4 regions of the Micromonospora sp. NPDC005087 genome follow, and region 4 is predicted to be linked to each of the others. Evidence: riboswitches for the same ligand, from Rfam matches in the RefSeq annotation. Region 4 holds a riboswitch; each other region holds the start of a gene.
What was found. Region 4 has a riboswitch for cyclic di-AMP ahead of ACFYPS_RS09195 (coiled-coil domain-containing protein). Riboswitches for the same ligand answer to the same signal wherever they lie in the genome.

Region 1 (4,826 bases), on a different contig from region 4:
CCCGGCGTCGATGCGCCCGGACGGCACCGGCGGTAGCGTGGGGGCGTGCCTCCCGTCGCGCTCACCTGTCCGCTGTGGTGGGTGGCGCGCTGGGCGACGCGGATGCTGACCAGCCTCGCCGTGGTCGCCGCCCTGGCCCTCGGCTCGGGCGCGTCACCCGCGTCGGCCGCCCCGCCCGCCTCGGCCGTCCCGCTGCCCACCTCGGTGGTGTCCTCGGGCTCTCCGTCGTCCGGATGGGTCGCCCCCACGGGCGCCGCCGACCTCGCGGCTCCGGTCGCCGTCGACCACACCGCCCCGCCGATCTCGCCGGACGCGCCCGCCGCGGCACCCGCCGTCGAGGCCGCCGTGCCGGCGGAGGCCGGCGCCTCCGCGATCGGGACCGGTCCGCAGCGATCGCCGCGCACCGCCGATCCGGCCACCCGGGCGTCCCGGGCCCCGCCGAGGCTCTGAGCCACCGGGACGACGTCCCGCCACCGCGCCTGTCGAATCACGTACCTCCGCACACCCCGCCCGTCGGCCCGTGGCCCGCCACGGTGAATCCCGGCCCGGGTCGGCCGTGCGGCTCCCCACCGCAGCGATCTTCCCCCCGAGGTGCCGTTCATGGAGACCGTCCTCTACCGGTTCCTGACCGAGGTTCCGCAGGCCGCCGCCATCTGGTCGGCACTGCTCCTGTTGGCCCTGACCGTGCTCACCGTGCTGATCGCCCGCCCCGAGCGGGACCGGCCGACCGACGAGGAGTCCCCGGCGCCCACGGCCCGGGAACTGGCCGCCGTCGAGGCGGCGGACCTGCGCCGGTACGCCGAGGAGGTGGCCGTCGCCGCCGCCGGCGCGGCGCAGACCGCCCGCCGACGTCGCGCCGACTGGCTGGCCGCGCAGGAGGCGGCCGAGCGGGCCTGGGCCGGGTACGAGGAGGCGGACCGCGCCGCGCGCCGCTTCGCCGGCGCCGGTTCGCTGCCCACCCCCCGCACGCCGCGCTCCCCGACGGAGTACGCCGCCCGGGAGCGCTACCTGCACCGCGCGGCGATGGCGGCGCACTGGCGCGGCGACCTGTCGATGCGTCAGCTCACCGACGTTTTCGCACACCGCAACGGCTGGGATCCCCGGCGACACCCGGTCGAGCAGGAGGTGCTGCTGAGCCGCGCTGTCCGGGACGGCAGGTGGGTCGAGCACCGGGCCGCCGCCGAGCGCGAACGATCCACGTGGCGCGATGCCGAACTGGCCGCCGAGGCGGCCCGCACGCTCGCCGAGGAGGCGTGGGCAGCGGCGGCCCGGTTGCGGCCGGTCCGGATGCCGGTCCGACCGGCGCCGACCGCGGCGGCCCGTGCGGCGACCGCGGCGCGCTGGCGCCCGGCGCGGGTGGGCTGACCGGAAATGTCCCGACCGGAAGCGTGAGCCCGGTCACACCGACGCCGGATCGGGCAGCTGGAACGGTCGGGCGCAATGTTCGCGCAAATGCGGCGGCATTGTCGACGGCCTGTCCGGTTGTCGACCGGAGGCGCCGCCGCAACCGGTTGTCCCATCGAGTCACGTCAGTGGCAATACGCGCAGAAATTGGCGCTCGATTTCAGGTTTACGCAGGTGAACCTGGCTTGGCAGGGCTTGAGCCGGCCAGTAGTGTCGTCCCGTCCGGTGCGGTAACCGATCGCAAGAGGCGACGCCGCGCCGACCCGCTCAATCGTGATCAACGAACCGGGGACCCATCAGTTAGTCCGGGGTGAATCTGCGAGCCACGGCCCGCGGTAGGGCGATCTTCCCGCCCGAATCCGTCAGCTAACCCGGTAGGCGGTGTCGGAAGGAGTTCCATCCTCGTGCAGCACCTCTCCACCCCTCGGTTGTTCCTCCGCCTCCACGGCGCCGCGGTGCCCCCGCTCATCCGTCCGGTGAGCTGACCCTCCGGGTCACCGCCTCTCCCGCCCGGCCACGCCGGGCACAACCCTGAGCGGTTCACCACCCGCGGACCACGGTCCGCGCGCTGGCGCCTGCCCGGATATCGGTCCGGCCCGGTGTGCCGCTCTCCCCCCGATCCGTGGAGGACCCCGTGAAGCACACCCTGAAGCGTCAGCTCCGTCGTCTCGCCACCGAGCGCCCCTACCAGATCGTCGCCGCCTCCGCCGCGGCCCTGGCGCTCGCGACCACCACCGGCGCCCTGATCGCCGGCACCGACGACGCCCCGGCCAGCCAGCACACCGCGACCACGGTCGCCGAGATGCGCAGCGACACCGTCGCCTCCCGCGGCGAGGCTCGCGTAGCGGCCCCCTCGGCCAGCACCTCGCCGAGCACCGCCACCCCGACGGCCAGCGCCGCGTCGCCCGCCGCCAAGGCCACCGGCAACCCGGACCTGACCCGTAAGCCGGCGCCGAAGCCGCCCGCGACCAAGGTGCTCGACTACGACTACCAGGCGCAGAACACGTACTACAACTGTGGCCCGGCGGCCACCCGCAACGCGCTCAGCGCCACCGGGATCGACCGCACCCAGGACAAGCTCGGCGTCGAGCTGGGCACCACCGAGATGGGCACCAACTCGGCCCTGGACACCACCCGGGTGCTCAACGCCGAGGTGAAGGGCTCCCCGTACCGGACCCGGATGTTCGCCGGCGCGCCCAGCCCGGCCCAGATGGACCGACTCCAGGCCGACGTGGTCGCGGCGATCACCGCCGGCCGGGGCGTGGTGGCCAACATCGCCGGCGACGCCACCGACACCGATGGTGGCTGGCACTCCTACGGCGGCGGGCACTACATCGCCGTGGTGGGCTACAAGGACAACGGCCGGACCGTGCGGATCGCCGACTCGGCGAACGCCGCCGATCCGTCGTACTGGATCACAACGATCGACCTGGCGAACTGGATCGCCACTCGGGGTTACTCCGCCTGACCCGGGCGCAGCCGCCGCGGGCGCCGTCCCCCACAAGGGGCCGGCGCCCGCGGCGTCTTTTCATGTGGTCGACAGCCGGTGAAGCCGTACCGCGCGAGGTGGTTCGCCGTCGTGCCGCCGACGAGGACTCTCGTACCCGTCGGCGAACCGTGGGAGACTGCGGCCGTGGTGGATGAATCGCGTGGTCACACCAGCCGCGGGCCGGTCCTGCTGCTGCTGCACGGGATGGGGGCGACCGGCGACGTCTGGCTGCCCTGGGCGCCGCTGCTTGAGCAGCACTGGCCGGGGCGGTGGCTGGCACCGGACCTCGCCGGTCACGGCTGGTCGGCGCCGCTGCCGTCGTACTCCTTCGCCGGGTTCGCCGAGCGGATCGCCCACGGCCTCGCCCCCGACGACCGGATCGTCGTGCTCGGGCACTCGCTGGGCGGGGTGGTCGGCCTGGCGCTGGCCGCCCGCGCCGCCGGATCGCCGGTGGACGCGGTGGTCGGGCTGGGCATCAAGGCCGTCTGGTCACCCGACGAGCTGACCCGCGCCGCCGAACTCGCGACCCGCCCGATCAGCTGGTTCGCCAGCCGCAGCGAGGCGGCCCGTCGCTACCTGCGCGTCTCCGGGCTCGCCGGTCTGCTCCCGCCGGACCACCCGGTGGTGGACGCCGGGCTGCGCCAGGTCGACGGCCGGTGGCGGCTCGCGATGGATCCGGCCGCGTTCGACGTCGGCGATCCCGACCTCGCCGCGCTGGTGGCGGCGACCGACGTGCCGGTGGTGCTGGCCCGCGGCGAGCAGGACCCGATGGTCACCGACGCGCAGCTCAAGGAGTTCGGCGTACCGGTCGTCACCCTGCCCGGGCTCGGGCACAACGCGCACGTGGAGAACCCGGGGGCGGTGCTGGCGCTGCTGGACGCGTACCGCTGAGCCGTCCGGCGGCGGCCCTAGACCGGTGCGGAGGCGGCGAGGGTCTTCGCCGGCGCCAACTCCCGGCGGGCGGCGGTCAGGAACGCCTCGGCGTACGACTCGACGGGGAAGTCACCCAGGTAGCGACGGCGGGTGACCCAGCGCTTCTCGGCCGCCGGATCGGTGTCCAGCAGAGCGGTCAGCACCTCGTCCACATTCGACATGTCCCGGCGCAGCACGTAGCCCGCCCCGGACAGCGGGAAGTTCTCCACGAACCGCTCGCGCTCGTCGCCCATGTCGGTGACGGCGTACGGCTTGCCGGAGTAGAGGTAGTCCGAGATCACCCCGGACACGTCGGAGACCAGCGCGTCGGACCGGTTGACGCATTCGGTCAGGCTCAGCTCCCGGGCCGCCGCGCCGACCACGTGCTGCCGCCCGGTGCGGGCCCGGTCGGCGAGCAGCAGCTCGGTCAACCGGCCGAGCTGCCGGGCCGAGGCCGGGTTCTGCGCGGTGTACGGGTGAGCCCGCAGGATCACCGTCGCGCCGCGCTCGAGCAGCCGGCGCAGCAGTTCCTCGGCGACCGGCAGCGAACAGTAGTCGGCGTCGGCGTGGTGCCCCGTCCAGGTCGGGGTGTAGAGCACGATCGGGTGGGCCAGGCCGCGCACCGGCTCCGGGCGTACCTCGATCGCCTCGACCTGCGGGCGGCCCACCACCACGAACTTCTCCGCCGGGATCTGCACCCCGGCGCGGGCGTACCGGTCGATCGCCGCCGGGCCGGCCACGAAGATCCGGTCGAAGATCCCCGACACCGGGTTGGCGCTCGGCGCCTTGTCGCTGTCGCCGTGGTGCAGCTGCACGTGGGTGAGTTGGGTGAACCGGATGCAGTGGCTGTTCTTCGCCCCGTGGTTGACGTAGAACGCCGCTCGCAGGCTCGGAACCAGCGCCTCGTCCATCGCCCGGAGGGTGGGGCAGTAGACCACCGGTGCGCTGGTGGCGGCGGAGATCGGCCCCAGGAAATCGGGCTCGCGCACCACGACCATGAACGGCCGGCCGATCCGCTCCA
Region 2 (4,826 bases), on a different contig from region 4:
ACCAGCGGCGCGTCCGCGGACGGCGCACTGCGCAGCACCACCGACGATGAGCCGCGCGGCGCGCACGGCACACCGGCGGTGACGCAGCCGGTGAACGCCGGCTGGTTGGTGGCGTAGTCGGGGCCGATCCGGACCAGCCCGGAGGCCGGGATGCCGGTGTCCAGCCGCGGCGCGTGCAGCAGCGTGAAGTAGTGCGTCCAGTCCCAGTACGGGCCCGGGTCCCAGTGCATCCCGCGCACGGTGGAGGCGACGGTGCCGGGCACGTTGTCGTGGCCGATGATGTGCTGGCGGTCCAGCGGGATCCCCAGCTGCAGGGCGAGGTGCCGGACCAGCTTGGCGGAGGTCCGGTACATCGCCTCGGTGTACCAGGTGCCCTGCGCGGCGAAGCCCTCGTGTTCCAGCCCGATCGACTTGGCGTTGACGTACCAGTTGCCGGCGTGCCAGCCGACGTCCTTGGTCTTCACGTGCTGGGCGATGTGCCCGTCCACCGAGCGCAGCGAGTAGTGCCAGCTCACGTAGGTGGGGTCCTGGACGAGTTGCAGCGTGGTCGCCCAGCTCGCCTCGGTGTCGTGGATGACGATGTACTCGATCTTCTGCCGGCCGGGTCGGTCGGAGAGGTCGTGGTTGCCGTAGTTCCCGGCGCCGAACGCCTCGTAGGGCGCCGGGATCCACTCGCAGGAGATGGTGCGGGGGCACTCCAGCCCGTCGGGGCGGGCGAGCCGGCGCAGTCCCAGCCGGTCCAGCCAGGAGCGCTGCGGTTGGATTGCCCGGGCCGGCAGCGTGATCCGCTGGCCGTCGTCGGTCACCCGGGACTCGCCGGCGCCGATGGTGGTGAACACCTCGTCGGCGAAGGCCGCCGCGGCGTCCGCGCTGTCCGCGCCGGCGTAGCGGGCCACCGCGCCGTACCAGGCTGCCGGGTCGGTGCCGGCCCCCACCGGTGCGCCCAGTTCCCGCTGGTACGCGGCCAGCAGTGCCGCGCCGCCTCAGATGTTGACGCTCGGGTCGGTGCGCAGCGACTCGGGGGCGGCGCCGGTCAGTGCGGCGGCGGCGTCCATGGTCTGCAACGCTGCGGCGGGCGGCGCGGGATCCTCGGCGGGTCGGGGCGCCATCTCCCGTGCGGGGCGGGAGTCGTCGCCGCGCGGGTCCTCGGTGCCGGCGTCGTGGTGGCTGCGCCCCGGTAGGGCGGCCACGTGCCGGGCGTCGGTCAGGTGCATCGGGCCGTAGCCGCCGCTGGTACTCGGCGTGCCGGCGTTGCTGTCCCAACGTGACTCCAGATAGGAGACGCCGAGCAGCACGTCGGCCGGTACGCCGTACTCGGTCGCCGCGGCGGCGTACTGCTGCTGGCGGTCGGCGGTGGGTGCGGCCACGGCTGGGCCGGCGGGTAGGGGAACCGCGGTCGCGGCGGCGACCACGGCGGCGGCGAGCAGCGCGCGCCGGCCGGTGGACAGGGTTGGACCGTGCATCGAACCCCCTAGATCTGAAGGGCGAAGTGAGGTCACCTTCGCCCCGCCCGGGGCTCCCGTCAATACCTTTCGACCTACCGAGGTTCGTGGAAGGAAACCTTCGTTCCCGGCCGTCGTCGCCGGCAATCGGTACGGAGTGTCACGGCCCCACCGGTTGCGGATCGGTAACGGTCGTCTCTACTCTGGTCATTCGTCGGGCCGACAGCAGCTCCGCCCACCCGGGCGGTAACGGACCGACACCGCCGAGTCGCTTCCGAGCGAGCCGGGGACCCAGGTTTCTGGGGTGAATCCGCAGCCACTGCGGTAGGGCGTCCACCTTCCCGCCCGAACCCGTCAGCTAACCCGGTAGGCGGTCGGGAAGAAGGAGTACGGAACCCGGTGGCTCACCATGCCCCGCGGCCGTCGTCCGAGCGGTCGGCGTCAGCCGGCCCGACGTCGATCGTGCCGCGCTCACGCTGGTCCCGCTTCACCACCGCCCTCGCCGCCCTGGTCGGCGTTGCCGTCGTCCTGACGGGCAGCGCCACGGCGGCCCACGCCGACCCCTCCGTCGCCGAGATCGAGCGCCAGATCGACGCCGACTGGAACAAGCTCGAACCGATCATCGAACGGCACAACGCCACCCGGGCCGACCTGGCCGCGAAGCGCAAGCAGGCCAACGCGCTGGCCGCCCGGATCGCCCCGCTGGAGCGCCAGGTCGACGCTGCGATGGACAAGGTCAGCTCCCTGGCTGTGCGCGCGTACAAGGGCGAGAACGTCTCCACCGTCAACGCCGTGCTGGGCAGCCGGTCACCGAGCGACGTGGTCGGGCAGCTCGAGATGCTCGACCGGTTTGCGCACAACCAGCAGCAGGACGTGCGGCAGGTGGCCGACCTGCGTGACCAACTGGCCGCGCAGAAGGCGCCACTGGACGAGATGGTGGCCCAGCTGACCCGGACCGAGGCCCAGCTGGCGGCCAAGAAGAAGCAGATCAACGACGAGATCGACCGCCTGCAGAAGCTGCGCCTGAAGGTTTACGGCAACGGTGGCGGCGGTCCGCTGCGTCCGGCGCCCTGCCCGGCCAGCTACCCCGGCGGCGGTGCCGGTGTGGCCGTCAAGTTCGCCTGCGCCCAGATCGGCAAGCCCTACGTGTGGGGTGCCGAGGGTCCGAACTCGTACGACTGCTCCGGGTTGATGCTGGCCGCCTGGGCCAAGGCCGGTGTGTCGCTGCCGCACAACGCCGCCCAGCAGAGCCGGGTGACCAAGGACGTCAGCCGGGCCAACCTACGCGCCGGTGATCTGGTCTTCTACTACAGCGACATCCACCACGTCGGGATGTACGTGGGTAATGGCTGGGTCGTGCACGCCTCGCAGGCCGGTCAGCCGATCAAGATGAAGAAGGTCGACGACGGCCCGATCCACAGCTACGGCCGCCCAGGCTGAGATGTAAGCAGGGGCCCCTTCTTAACGCCTCCGGTATAGGAGGGGCCCCTTACTAACACGGCGGGCGCATTGCCCGACGAGTGGCTTCAGCGGGTCGGCCAGGTGCGCCAGTGCTGCCAGGCGCGGCTCGGGGTCGGCCCGCGCTGCCCCTGGTAACGCGAGCCGTACACCACCGAGCCGTACGGGTGCTCGGCCGGCGAGGAGAGCCGGAAGATGCAGAGCTGCCCGATCTTCATGCCCGGCCAGAGGGTGATCGGCAGGTTCGCCACGTTGGACAGCTCCAGCGTCACGTGCCCCGAGAAGCCCGGGTCGATGAAGCCGGCGGTGGAGTGCGTGAGCAGACCGAGCCGGCCCAGGCTCGACTTGCCCTCCAGCCGGCCGGCGAGCTGGTCGCCCAGTGAGATGACCTCGAGCGTCGAGGCCAGCACGAACTCGCCCGGGTGCAGCACGAACGGCTCGCCGTCAGGCACCTCGACGACCGAGGTGAGGTCGTCCTGCTGCATTGCCGGGTCGATGTGGGTGTAGAGATGGTTGTTGAAGACCCGGAACAGCCGGTCGAGTCGTACGTCGATGCTGGACGGTTGGACCAGGGTGGGCTCGAACGGCTCCAGGCCCAGCGTGCCGGCCTTGATCTCGGAGACCAGGTCGCGGTCGGAGAGCAGCATCGGACCACCATAGCGGCGTTTGCCGCAGTGACAGGATTCGGTGCCGGTGACCAGCGCGTCGAGGTCGCTGATCGTACATTTGTTCGATAGAATGTCCACATGGCTTCCTGGTCCGAATTCGCCGCCGACGAGCCCCGACTCGCCGACGGGATCCGCGTTCTCCTTCAGCAGTACGGGCCGGGCTTCGGCTATCTGGCCACGGTCCGCGCCGACGGCGGGCCCCGGGTCCACCCGGTCTCCCCGGTCATCACCGACGAGGGTCTGTTCTGCTTCGTCATCGACTCTCCGAAGCGCCGTGACCTCGAACGGGACGGCCGTTACGCGCTGCACTCGTTCCCGCCGGAGGAGAGCGACGACGAGGCGTACGTGGCGGGGCACGCCTGGCCGGTGACCGATCCGGCTCGGGTGGCGCGGCTGGCGCAGAGCGCCCGGGCCGAGCCGCAGGTCGACTGGCGGCTGTTCGAGTTCACCGTCGACGTGGCGATGCTGACCCGCCGCGACCAGCACGGCATGGGCATCACGGGTGGCGCGCAGGGCCGGCCGGCGGTCCAGGTCTGGCTCGATCCGCACGCCCCGCCTGCGGCGGCCGGCCCGGCCCCCGTACCGCAGACCCGCCCGGTCCGCCGCAACCGTGACGTCCAACGCTCGGCCGCCTGACCGGGGCCGGGGTCCTGGGGAAAGACGCCGGTGCCGGCTCCGTCGTGACGGAGCCGGCACCGGTGGTACGCGGGAAAGCTACGCGGCGCGGTACGCGTTCCACACGGTCAGCATGCGGCTGGCCTGGCCCGGCGTGAACTGGTACATGCACGAGTCGTAGGTGTAGTCCATGAAGTTGGTGATCGGGTCCAGCCCGGCCGCCGAGCAGGTGTTCCGCCCGGTCGGGCACTCGTACGCCGGCGACGCCTCGGCCGGGGTGTCGCTGACGCTGTCACCCGAGCCACCGCAGCCGCCCTGGAAGGTGTGGTAGAGGTTCAGCCAGTGGCCCACCTCGTGGGTGCCGGTGTCGCCCTGGTTGTAGTTGGTGGCCGTTCCGCCCGGCAGTGACTCGTTCAACGCGACCACGCCGTCCATGCTGCTCAGGTTCCGCTGCGGGAAGGTCGCCCAGCCCAGCAGGTCGTTGCTCAACTCGCCCAGGTAGATGTTGAGCGTGTTCTTGCCGCCCACCCGCAGCGAGGACTTCATCGACCGCTCCGCCGACGAGCCCTGCACGATCGGGTACCAGGACGGATTCGTCACCCGGTTGATCTTGTCGAGGCGGAAGGCGAAGGCGGTGACGGCA
Region 3 (4,826 bases), on a different contig from region 4:
CCGTCGAGCTGGGCGTCACCCCGCCGCAGCCGTGGGGCCCGCAGTACTTCCAGGCCCGCCCGTTGAGCGCGTGGCGGGAGTCGATCCGGGGCGAGTTCCGGTACGCCGGCCCGTTCGACGAGCTGTGACCGCACCGCAGATCCGGCGGCGGCGCGCCACCGACCTCGACGGATGCGTGGCGGCGCTCGCCCTCGTCCATGGGGCCGACCGGTACCCGCTGAACTGGCCCGCCGACCCGCACCAGTGGCTACGCGAGCCCCGTCCGGCGCGCGCGTGGGTCGCCGTCGACGCCAACTCGGCGATCGTCGGGCACGTGGCGGTGCAACGGCTGCCCGACCCGGCGGACGGGTCGCTCGCCCGGCCGACCGCCGAGGTGACTCGCCTCTTCGTGTCGCCGACCGCCCGCGGGACCGGGCTGGGCGCTGCTCTGCTGACCCGGGCACGGCGGTGGGCGGCCGAGCGCGGGACGGACCTGCTGCTCGACGTGGCTGTCAGCGACACCGCGGCCACCGCCCTCTACGAGCGCACCGGGTGGCGGTGCACCGGCACCAGCACGGCGCAGTGGACCGCCCCGGACGGAAGCGCCGTGTCACTTCATCACTACACGCTGCCAACGGGCGGGGAAATCAGCGACCGGCGGCCCTGTTAGCGCAGCTCACTGTGGTGATCGCGAACGCCATGCGAACATATGTACGTGTCGCCCGGGGCCAGCATCCTGCACGCCGACCTGGACGCCTTCTACGCGTCGGTCGAGCAGCGCGACGACCCGCGCCTGCGGGGGCGGCCGGTGATCGTCGGCGGCGGCGTGGTGCTGGCGGCCAGCTACGAGGCGAAGGCGCGGGGCGTACGCAGCGCGATGGGCGGCCAGCAGGCGCGGCGGCTCTGCCCGGACGCGATCGTCGTGCCGCCCCGGATGTCGGCGTACACGGCGGCCAGCCGGGCGGTGTTCGAGATCTTCCGGCAGACCACCCCGCTGGTCGAGGGGCTTTCCATCGACGAGGCGTTCCTGGACGTGGGCGGTCTGCGCCGGCTGGTCGGGCCGCCGGCCGACATCGCCGAGCGGCTGCGCCGGGAGGTCCGCGAACGGGTCCACCTGCCGATCACCGTGGGCGTGGCCCGGACGAAGTTCCTGGCGAAGGTGGCCAGCGGGGTGGCGAAGCCGGACGGGCTGCTGGTCGTCTCGCCCGACGCGGAGCTGGCGTTCCTGCACCCGCTGCCGGTGGAGCGGCTGTGGGGCGTCGGCCCGGTCACCGCCGCCAAGCTGCGGGAACGGAGGATCCGCACCGTCGGCGAGGTGGCCCGGCTCGGCGAGGCGGCGCTGGTGTCAATACTCGGCGCGGGCGCCGGCCGGCACCTGCACGCCCTGGCGCACAACCGCGACCCGCGGGCCGTGCTGGTCGGCCGCCGACGCGGCTCGATGGGCGCGCAGCACGCGCTGAGCCGTACGCCACACGCGCCGGCGGAACTGGACGCCGTCCTGGCCGGCCTGGTCGACCGGGTCACCCGGCGGATGCGGGCGGCCGGACGGTCCGGGCGCACGGTGATGCTGCGGCTGCGCTTCGGCGACTACACCCGGGCCACCCGCTCGCACACCGTCCGCAAGGCGACCGCGGACACCACGCCGCTGCTCGCCGCCGCGCGGGCGCTGCTGGGGGCCGCCCTGCCCGAGATCGACCGGCGGGGCGTCACGCTGATCGGCGTCTCGGTCGGCAACCTGGACGACAACCCGGTCCAGCCGGAGCTGCCGTTCCACCACAATCCGGGAGCCGAGCTGGACGCCGCGGTGGACGCGGTCCGCGACCGGTTCGGATCGGCGGCGCTCACCCGCGCGGTGCTGCTCGGCCGTGATCCGGGCGTCGAGGTGCCGCTGCTGCCGGACTGACCGCACCAGGTGGCGGCGGGGCGAAAGCGCCGGACATCACAGCGGCGAGGGGTTTGGCGACGGCCGCAGCGGGTCACGTAGTGAAGATCAGTCTGACCAGGGGGGACCACCATGTCCGACGACACCAGCAACCGTCCGAGCCGGCGCGAGCAGCGTCCCGGCGACGTGACCGACCCGCTGCTCTGGCAGCTCGCGATCGACGTGCTCAGTGCACATGAGCCGGACGAGGACGGCGCCTGCCGCAACCTGCTCTGCGCCGGCCAGCCGTGGCCGTGCGCGGCCCGCAGCTCCGCTGAACAGGCGCTCCGGCTGGCCCGTGGTGCGGCCGGCACACCGTCCACAGTCGCTCCGACGCGGGGCGAGGAAACAACCGCATCCGCTGACCGGCCCGCTGAGGGCGTTCCGACCGCGCGCCGGGCCTGGTCGGCGCGTCCCGAAGCCGCCGTGTCGGCCGCCTGACGCCCACCCCTTCTCGACACGCCCGCGGGCGCCCGGCCGGAGTCCGGTCGAGCGCCCGCGCGTCGTGTGTCAGAGGGCGAGCCGCTGACCCGGGAAGATCAGACCGGGGTCGCCGCCGACCACCTGACGGTTGCGCTCGTACAGGGCCTGCCAGCCGCCGGCCACCTGATGGGCCTGGGCGATCTCGGACAGGGTGTCGCCCGGCTTGACCAGGTACGTCCTGCCGTCCGTGGAAGGCGCGGTGCGCTTGTGGTTGCGGGTCGCCGGCTGCTCGCCGCGCGACGACCGCTCCCGGGGCTTGGACGTCGACTCGGACTTCTTCGTCGCGGACTTCGCGGCGGAGCCGCCCGACGAGCCGCCCTTCTTGCCGCAGGTCGGCCAGGCGCCGATGCCCTGCCCGTCGAGCACCTTCTCGGCGATCGCGATCTGCTCGCCGCGGCTGGCCAGGTCGGCGCGGGCGGCGTACTTCTTGCCGCCGTAGCCGGCCCAGGTGCTCTGCGAGAACTGCAACCCGCCGTAGTAGCCGTTGCCGGTGTTGATGTGCCAGTTGCCGCTGGACTCGCACTGGGCGATCGCGTCCCAGTTGACCCCGGCCTGCGCCGGGGCGGCCGGGCCGAAGAGGGCGACGGCGCCGGTGACAGCGCCGACGGCCAGGGTGCCGACGGCGACGCGGCGGGTGGTGACCCGTCGATGACGGGGCGTGTGTGCAGATGACATGTGAGGCTTCCTCCACGCCGGCGAGGTGAGCTGTCGGGTTCGGGCCGAGGAGCCCGGCCGCGCGGTGGCGGCTTCACCCCGAGGTGACGTGCACCGAGGAACGTTGGGTCCCCCGCTCCTGCCCGGGTGACTGGGTTCCGACGACCGGGGGCAGGATTTGGCGTTGCCGGTCGCGGTGTCCGCATTGGCGAACCCGACCGACGTTAGGCACGGTCGGTGACGGTCGCCCACCCCCTGTGAACTTCTTCACCGGGCCGCGCGGGGCGAGCCGCGTAGCGGTTGCGGGCAATCGAAGTGTGTGCAGTGACCACCATGGACCGTTTCCGATCAGGCCGGCGTTTCAGGTCTCGTGCCGGAGCCAGGCCACGATCCGGCGAGCAGTTCGACGTGTCCCGGCGACTCGTACGACCGGACGTCGTGACCGAGGGCGCTGTAGACGATCTGGCTGGTCCCGACGGTTCGTGCCCAGACGAGCGGTGGCTGGTCGCGGCGACCAGGCGACTTCGCACCGCTTGCCGCATCCCCTGGTACGCCGACCGTCCCGCCCGGTGCGGTCAACGGCCGCCGGGCGGCGTGGCACGGCGAATCCGGGCGGCCGTCATCTGCCACGCCTGCGCCTCGTCGACCAGGCAGCCGGCGAGCAGCTCGCGGCCCCGGGCGAGAACCGCGAGGGCGTCGGGGTGGCCCGGCAGCCACTGTTCGGCGTCCCCGACAGTCAACTCGGCCCGCCGGCCGGGCAGCGGCGTCGCCCCGGGTGGCAGGCCACCGAGCCGGTCGAGGTGCCCGGCGGAGAGGATCTGGTACCACATGGCGTCGGGGATGAGCGCGTCGGCGAGCATCTCCACCCCGGGCCGCCGGGTCACCGGCTTTCCGTCGCTCGGGAGCCGCTGCGACCACTGTGGCGTGCTCACCCGACGGCTGTCCGGCTCGGCGTCCACTCCGGCCCAGACCAGCAATCCGCTGTGCGCGTGCAGCTTGTCGCGCAACCGGTGCATCGGCCCGGCCAGGTCGCCAGCGTCGGCGGGGTCGGCGCGCGGCTGCGCGACGGAGAGCGCCGCCGCCGGTAGCACGTCGTGGTAGCCGCCGACGGTCGCGGCCACCAGCCGGTTGGTGAGGTCGCCGGCGAGCAGGGTCACCGTGATGGCTGTGGGCAGAGTAGACAGTACGGTGGCGGTGGCCGAGCCGGCCGCCTCGGCGGTGAGCGGAACCCGCACGCCGAGCACGACAGCGCTCAGCTCGTCCGCGGGTCCGCGCTCGGCGTGCAACCAGTCGAGCGCCACGTTCAGCAGGGGCGGGGGCAGTTGGCACGGGGCGTCGCCGAACGGCGCGCCGAGTGGCCCGCGCAGGTAAGCCCGGGCGGACACGCCGAACTCCTCGATGTCGTGGCTCGGGCCGCGCCGGGCCACCGAGACCAGAGCGTCGCGCACACCGGCATCGCGCAGTTGCCGGGCCAGCAGCTCCGGTATGGCGAGGACATGCTCGGCGGGGATCGGGCCGAAGTCGATCACGAGGAGCTGCGCGCCGGGCAAGGCGATCGGTGACGAGACGACGGCCGGGCCCACCCGCTCCCCGCCGGCTCCCGTCGCTTCGAGTCGGAGCAGAGCCTGCCGGAGCGCGGCCACCGCGACGGGCACACCGGCGTCGTCCGAGCGGACTTCGATCGTCAGGCTGTGCTGCTCGCGCAGAGTTTCATCGATATCTAGCACTACGACGACGGCCATGTGTCCCCCAATGGTGGCGCATCCGCACTCTGCGGCAGCCCATTCCT
Region 4 (4,826 bases):
GGACGCCGCCGGGTTGACCATCGCCGACGTGGCGCTGCTGGACGAGCTGGACGCGCTGCTCGGCAAGCCGGCGCAGCCGGCCCGCGCCCGACGTGACCCGTTCCAGCTCGCGGGCGGGGTCCGCGAGCTGAGCAGCTTCGGCGACCGGCAGCGGGCCGCGCGGGCGGCGGCCCGGGAGCGGCCGGCGGACTACCGGGAGTACGCGCACGTGGTGGTGGACGAGGCGCAGGACGTCTCGCCGATGCAGTGGCGCATGGTCGGTCGGCGCGGCCGACTGGCCTCCTGGACGGTGGTGGGTGACCCGGCGCAGACCGCGTGGACCGGTGACCCGGAGGAGCTGAACCGGGCCCGGGACCAGGCGCTGGGCCGACGCAAGCGGCACGACTTCACGCTGACCACCAACTACCGCAACTCGGCGGAGATCTTCGCGGTGGCGGCGGCGGAGATCCGCCGGATCTATCCCGACCTGCCGCTGCCGACCGCCGTCCGCTCCACCGGGGTCGATCCGGTCGAGCTGGTGGTGCCCGCCACCGAGCTGGAGACCGCGACCGTGGAGGCGGCCACCGGCCTGCTGGCCGAGGTGGAGGGCACGGTCGGGGTGATCACCCCGGTCCCCCGCCGCGACGAGGTCGCCGGTTGGCTCGGCGCGCTCGGTGCGCCGCGGCTGCAGGTGGTGACCAGCCTGGAGGCCAAGGGCATGGAGTACGACGGGGTGGTGCTGATCGCCCCGAGCGAGATCCGGGCGGATCCGGGCGCCGGGGTACGCACCCTCTACGTCGCGCTCTCCCGCGCTACCCAGCGCCTCACCACCATCGACCCGACGGGCTGACCTGCGGCGGCGCCCCTCGCGGGTCGGCGACCTGCCGTACACTTGCATACATAGCGATGTGAGCATACATTTGACCCGGTCCCGATCGACGGCGGAGGGTGGTCTCGTGGGCGCAGGTCATGACCACCACCACGGGTCGGTCACCAACGCCGCGCACCAGCACCGGGGGCGGCTCTGGACAGCGTTCGGGCTGCTCGCCGCCCTGATGGTGGTCGAGGCGGTGGCCGCGTTCCACACCGGCTCCCTGGCCCTGCTCTCCGACGCCGGCCACATGTTCACCGACGTGCTCGGCATCGGGATGGCGCTCGCCGCGATCACCGCCACCCGGCGGGCCACCGGCGACCCGCAACGCACCTTCGGGCTCTACCGACTCGAGGTGCTCGCCGCGCTGGCCAACGCGGTCCTGCTCTCCGGTGTCGCGGTCTACGTGGTGATCGAGGCGATCCGCCGGTTCGGCGACCCGCACGAGGTGCTGGCCGGTCCGATGCTCGCGGTGGCCGTGCTCGGCCTGCTCGCCAACGTGGCCGCCTTCGGCCTGCTCCGCGCGGGCGCCCGGGAGAGCATCAACCTTCAGGGCGCCTACCTGGAGGTGCTCGGCGACCTGCTCGGCTCGCTCGGCGTGATCGGCGCGGCGCTGCTCATCCAGGTCACCGACTGGTGGTGGGCCGACCCATTGGTCGCGGTCGCCATCGGCGTGTTCATCCTGCCGCGCACCTGGCGGCTGGGACGGGCCGCGGTCCGCATCCTGGTGCAGGCCGCCCCGGAGCACCTCCAGGTCACGGCCGTGCACGACCGGCTGGCCGCGGTGCCCGGCGTGGTCGAGGTGCACGACCTGCACGTCTGGACGCTCACCTCGGGCATGGAGGTGGCCTCCGCGCACCTGACCATGGCGCCCGGCGCGGATGTCGGAGTGGTGCTCACCGCGGCACGCACCGCCCTGCACGAGGACTTCCGGATCGAGCACGCGACGTTGCAGATCGAACCCGGCGCGGCCCCCGGGGCGTGCGGTTCGGTCGAATGGTAGTGCGTTTCAGGAGTTTTACTCGGCTTGGCCGGAATTTTCCGTGACGACGCACGCACCGTCCGTCACATCGGCTGCACTGGTCCCATCGGCACCGGTAGGCTCGGTCCCGGCCTCCACCCGGCGGCGCCCTCCCGGCGCCGGTGGCGGTCGCCGCCTAATCGCCCGAACGGGGCGAACCGGGGAACCATGTTCCTGGGGTGCATCCGCGTCCGCGGTAGGGATCTTCCGTCCCGAACCCGTCAGCTAACCCGGTCGGCGGCTGACGGAAGGACATGCGTAGTGGTACCAGCACGACCACCCGCCGCCCGACTGGCGGCCCTGATCGTCGCGATGTTCGCCCTCAGCGTCGCGATCCCGGCCGGCGCCGCCTCGGCCGCTCCCCCGACCGGCCAGCGGGCCGCCGCGGCACCCGACGGAGACGAAGAGGGCGGCACCCCGGCGCTGCGGGCCCAACTGGAGGCGGCCAGCAAGGGATACCTGGACGCGAAACGCGCCCTGGACACCTCCGTGCGGCGGCAGCAGCAGCTCGCCACCCAGCTGAAGACCACCGAGATCGAACTCACGGCGCGCAGCGGCAAGGTCGACGAGATCGCCGGACTGGCCTACCGCACCGGCCGGCTCGGCACGGTGTCGGCGCTGCTCAGCAGCAGCACCCCCGAGGGCTTCATGGACCGGGCCGTCACGCTGGACGCGGTCGCCGCCAACGAGGACCGGGCGCTGCGCGACCTCACCGCCACCAGGGACGAGGTCAATCGCACCCGCATCGCCCTGGACGGCGAGATCCGTGAGCAGCGCAAGCAGGTCACGGTCATGGCCAAGCGCAAGGAGCAGGCCGAACGGGCGCTGACCGTGGCCACCACGAAGGCCCGTACGACCGCCGACGGCGGCTCGAACCGGGGCACCTCCACCGCCAACGCCACGGCCGCGCCGCGCAACTCCGACGGCTCCTGGCCGTCGGAGTCGTGCAGCGTCAACGACCCCACCCCGGCCTCCGGCTGCATCACCCCGCGCACCCTGCACGCGCTCAACCAGGCCAAGGCGGCCGGCTTCACCCGGTACGTCTCCTGCCACCGCAACGGCGGCTCCGGCGAGCACCCGAAGGGCCGGGCGTGCGACTTCGCCGCGCAGAAGGGCGGCTTCGGCGGCGACGCCACCGGCGGTGACAAGACGTACGGCAACAACCTGGCCGCGTACTTCATCCGCAACGCCGACCGGCTCGCCGTGCTGTACGTGATCTGGTACAGGCAGATCTGGCTGCCCAGCAGCGGGTGGAAGTCGTACAGCGGGGCGGGCGGCGACCCGTCCAGCGACCACACCAACCACGTGCACCTGTCGGTGTACTGACCCGCCGGCCGGCGCCCCGCCTCGCGGGGCGCCGGACCCCGGGTACGTCAGCGGACGTACCCGGGATGTCGCCGACGGTCGGACGCCCGGACCGGGCCCGGCGGGCAGCATCCTGGTATGCGTCGGATCCCGCCCACCGCCCGCAAGGCGCTGCTCACCCTGCACCTGGTCACCTCGCTCGGCTGGCTCGGCGCCGACCTGACGCTGCTCACGCTCGGCGTCGCGGCACAACGCGGCGCCGACCCGGCCGTCGTCTACCCGGTCGCCGCGCTGGTCGGCACCGTGCTGTTCGCGCCGTTGAGCGTGCTGGTCTGGCTGGTCGGCGTGGCCAGCGCGCTGCTCACCCCGTGGGGCCTGCTGCGCTACCGATGGGTGGTGGTCAAACTCGTGCTCACCACGGTGATGGTCGGGCTGGTGCTGTTCCTGCTCACCCCGAACCTGCGGCACGCCGGCGCGCTGGGCGCCGCCCTGCCCGCCCGGGACCGCGCCGACCTGGTGATCGCGCCGGCCGTGTCGACCAGCCTCATGATCATTGCGACGGTGCTGTCCACGTACAAGCCGTGGGGTCGACGGCCGGCGGCGCGGCCCACCGTCGCGGGCCGGACCGGCCATGATCGCGCCGCAACCAGGATCTAGTGGCCTCCTCTCGGCGGCAGGCCACTACATCCAGGATCGAGCACGATCTTCGCGGGCGGCCGAGCGCGGGGCGGGCGATCAGGTGGCGGGCGGGGTCTCGCCGGGGCGGTCCAGGGCCGCGCCCAGCCGGGTGGCCAGGGCCAGGTGGGCCGCCCGGGCCTGGCGGAACGCGTACCCGAACAGCGGGGCCGGCGCGGTCAGCGTGATCTCGACGTCGACCCGGACCAGGCCGTCCGGCTCGCCACGCAGCCGGGTGTGGTTGCGCACCGTCGTGGCCGGCCACTGGCGGGCCACCGTCACAATCTCGTCGTCCTCGCTGATCAGCACGTCCGCCTGGTAGCTGGTCCGGAAGCGGAGCGGGCCGGCCACCAGTCGGTCGCTGATCGCGTAGCTGGCCCGGGCGCCGGGCCGGGGCGGCAGCCGGCGGACCCGGACGATCAGCGGGTGCAGCTCACCCTGCCGGGTCAGATCGCTCAGCAGGGCCGCCGCCTCCCGCGGCTCGCACCGGGCCTGGACGGTGTAGCTGAAGGTATCGCTCCTGAGCACACCGTCTCCCGCCATCGTTGGTCGCACGATCGTCCCGTACCCCGGTCGGGCTGGCAACGCCCGGACGGACACGGACCGTTGCCTCGGCACGCACACCCCGTTCCCACTACGGTCGGCTGGTGGGGAACCACCGGCCGTGACGGGCGACGGAGGGCGTGAGCATGAACGGGTACGACCGGTGAGCGGGCACGTGATGGTCTTCGCGCCCACGCCGCAGCTGACGGTGACCGTCGACCAGCCGAACGACCAGCCCGAGCTGCACCTGCACCCGGGCGGGCAGGGCGTCTGGCAGGCCCGCATGGTGATGTCGCTCGGGGTCGACGTGGTGCTCTGCACCGCCCTCGGCGGCGAGATCGGCCAGGTGCTGGAGCCGCTGCTCGTCAGCGAGGGAGTGGACCTCAAGGTGGTGGTCCGCGACTCCGGCAGCGGCGGGTACGTGCACGACCG

Region 1: another riboswitch for cyclic di-AMP. It lies ahead of ACFYPS_RS24675 (C39 family peptidase); the one in region 4 lies ahead of ACFYPS_RS09195 (coiled-coil domain-containing protein).
Region 2: another riboswitch for cyclic di-AMP. It lies ahead of ACFYPS_RS14640 (NlpC/P60 family protein); the one in region 4 lies ahead of ACFYPS_RS09195 (coiled-coil domain-containing protein).
Region 3: another riboswitch for cyclic di-AMP. It lies ahead of ACFYPS_RS26905 (transglycosylase family protein); the one in region 4 lies ahead of ACFYPS_RS09195 (coiled-coil domain-containing protein).

What each region holds. Positions count from the first base shown of each region.
Region 1 covers NZ_JBIALB010000011.1:203,369-208,194, forward strand. The annotation lists gene ACFYPS_RS24665 (hypothetical protein) at 46-450, shown strand; gene ACFYPS_RS24670 (hypothetical protein) at 601-1,365, shown strand; cyclic di-AMP (ydaO/yuaA leader) riboswitch at 1,659-1,800, shown strand; gene ACFYPS_RS24675 (C39 family peptidase) at 2,027-2,872, shown strand; gene ACFYPS_RS24680 (alpha/beta hydrolase) at 3,038-3,784, shown strand; gene ACFYPS_RS24685 (CDP-glycerol glycerophosphotransferase family protein) at 3,802-4,826, opposite strand, start outside.
Region 2 covers NZ_JBIALB010000005.1:166,850-171,675, reverse strand. The annotation lists gene ACFYPS_RS14650 (N-acetylmuramoyl-L-alanine amidase) at 1-935, opposite strand, end outside; gene ACFYPS_RS14645 (hypothetical protein) at 984-1,463, opposite strand; cyclic di-AMP (ydaO/yuaA leader) riboswitch at 1,694-1,829, shown strand; gene ACFYPS_RS14640 (NlpC/P60 family protein) at 1,842-2,882, shown strand; gene dcd (dCTP deaminase) at 2,969-3,547, opposite strand; gene ACFYPS_RS14630 (pyridoxamine 5'-phosphate oxidase family protein) at 3,647-4,204, shown strand; gene ACFYPS_RS14625 (zinc metalloprotease) at 4,283-4,826, opposite strand, start outside.
Region 3 covers NZ_JBIALB010000014.1:21,710-26,535, reverse strand. The annotation lists gene ACFYPS_RS26925 (N-acetyltransferase) at 1-128, shown strand, start outside; gene ACFYPS_RS26920 (GNAT family N-acetyltransferase) at 125-649, shown strand; gene dinB (DNA polymerase IV) at 695-1,882, shown strand; gene ACFYPS_RS26910 (hypothetical protein) at 1,994-2,341, shown strand; gene ACFYPS_RS26905 (transglycosylase family protein) at 2,411-3,058, opposite strand; cyclic di-AMP (ydaO/yuaA leader) riboswitch at 3,060-3,231, opposite strand; gene ACFYPS_RS26900 (hypothetical protein) at 3,613-4,779, opposite strand.
Region 4 covers NZ_JBIALB010000003.1:209,172-213,997, reverse strand. The annotation lists gene ACFYPS_RS09205 (AAA family ATPase) at 1-829, shown strand, start outside; gene ACFYPS_RS09200 (cation diffusion facilitator family transporter) at 936-1,853, shown strand; cyclic di-AMP (ydaO/yuaA leader) riboswitch at 1,995-2,127, shown strand; gene ACFYPS_RS09195 (coiled-coil domain-containing protein) at 2,133-3,197, shown strand; gene ACFYPS_RS09190 (hypothetical protein) at 3,315-3,833, shown strand; gene ACFYPS_RS09185 (SRPBCC family protein) at 3,912-4,379, opposite strand; gene ACFYPS_RS09180 (PfkB family carbohydrate kinase) at 4,558-4,826, shown strand, end outside.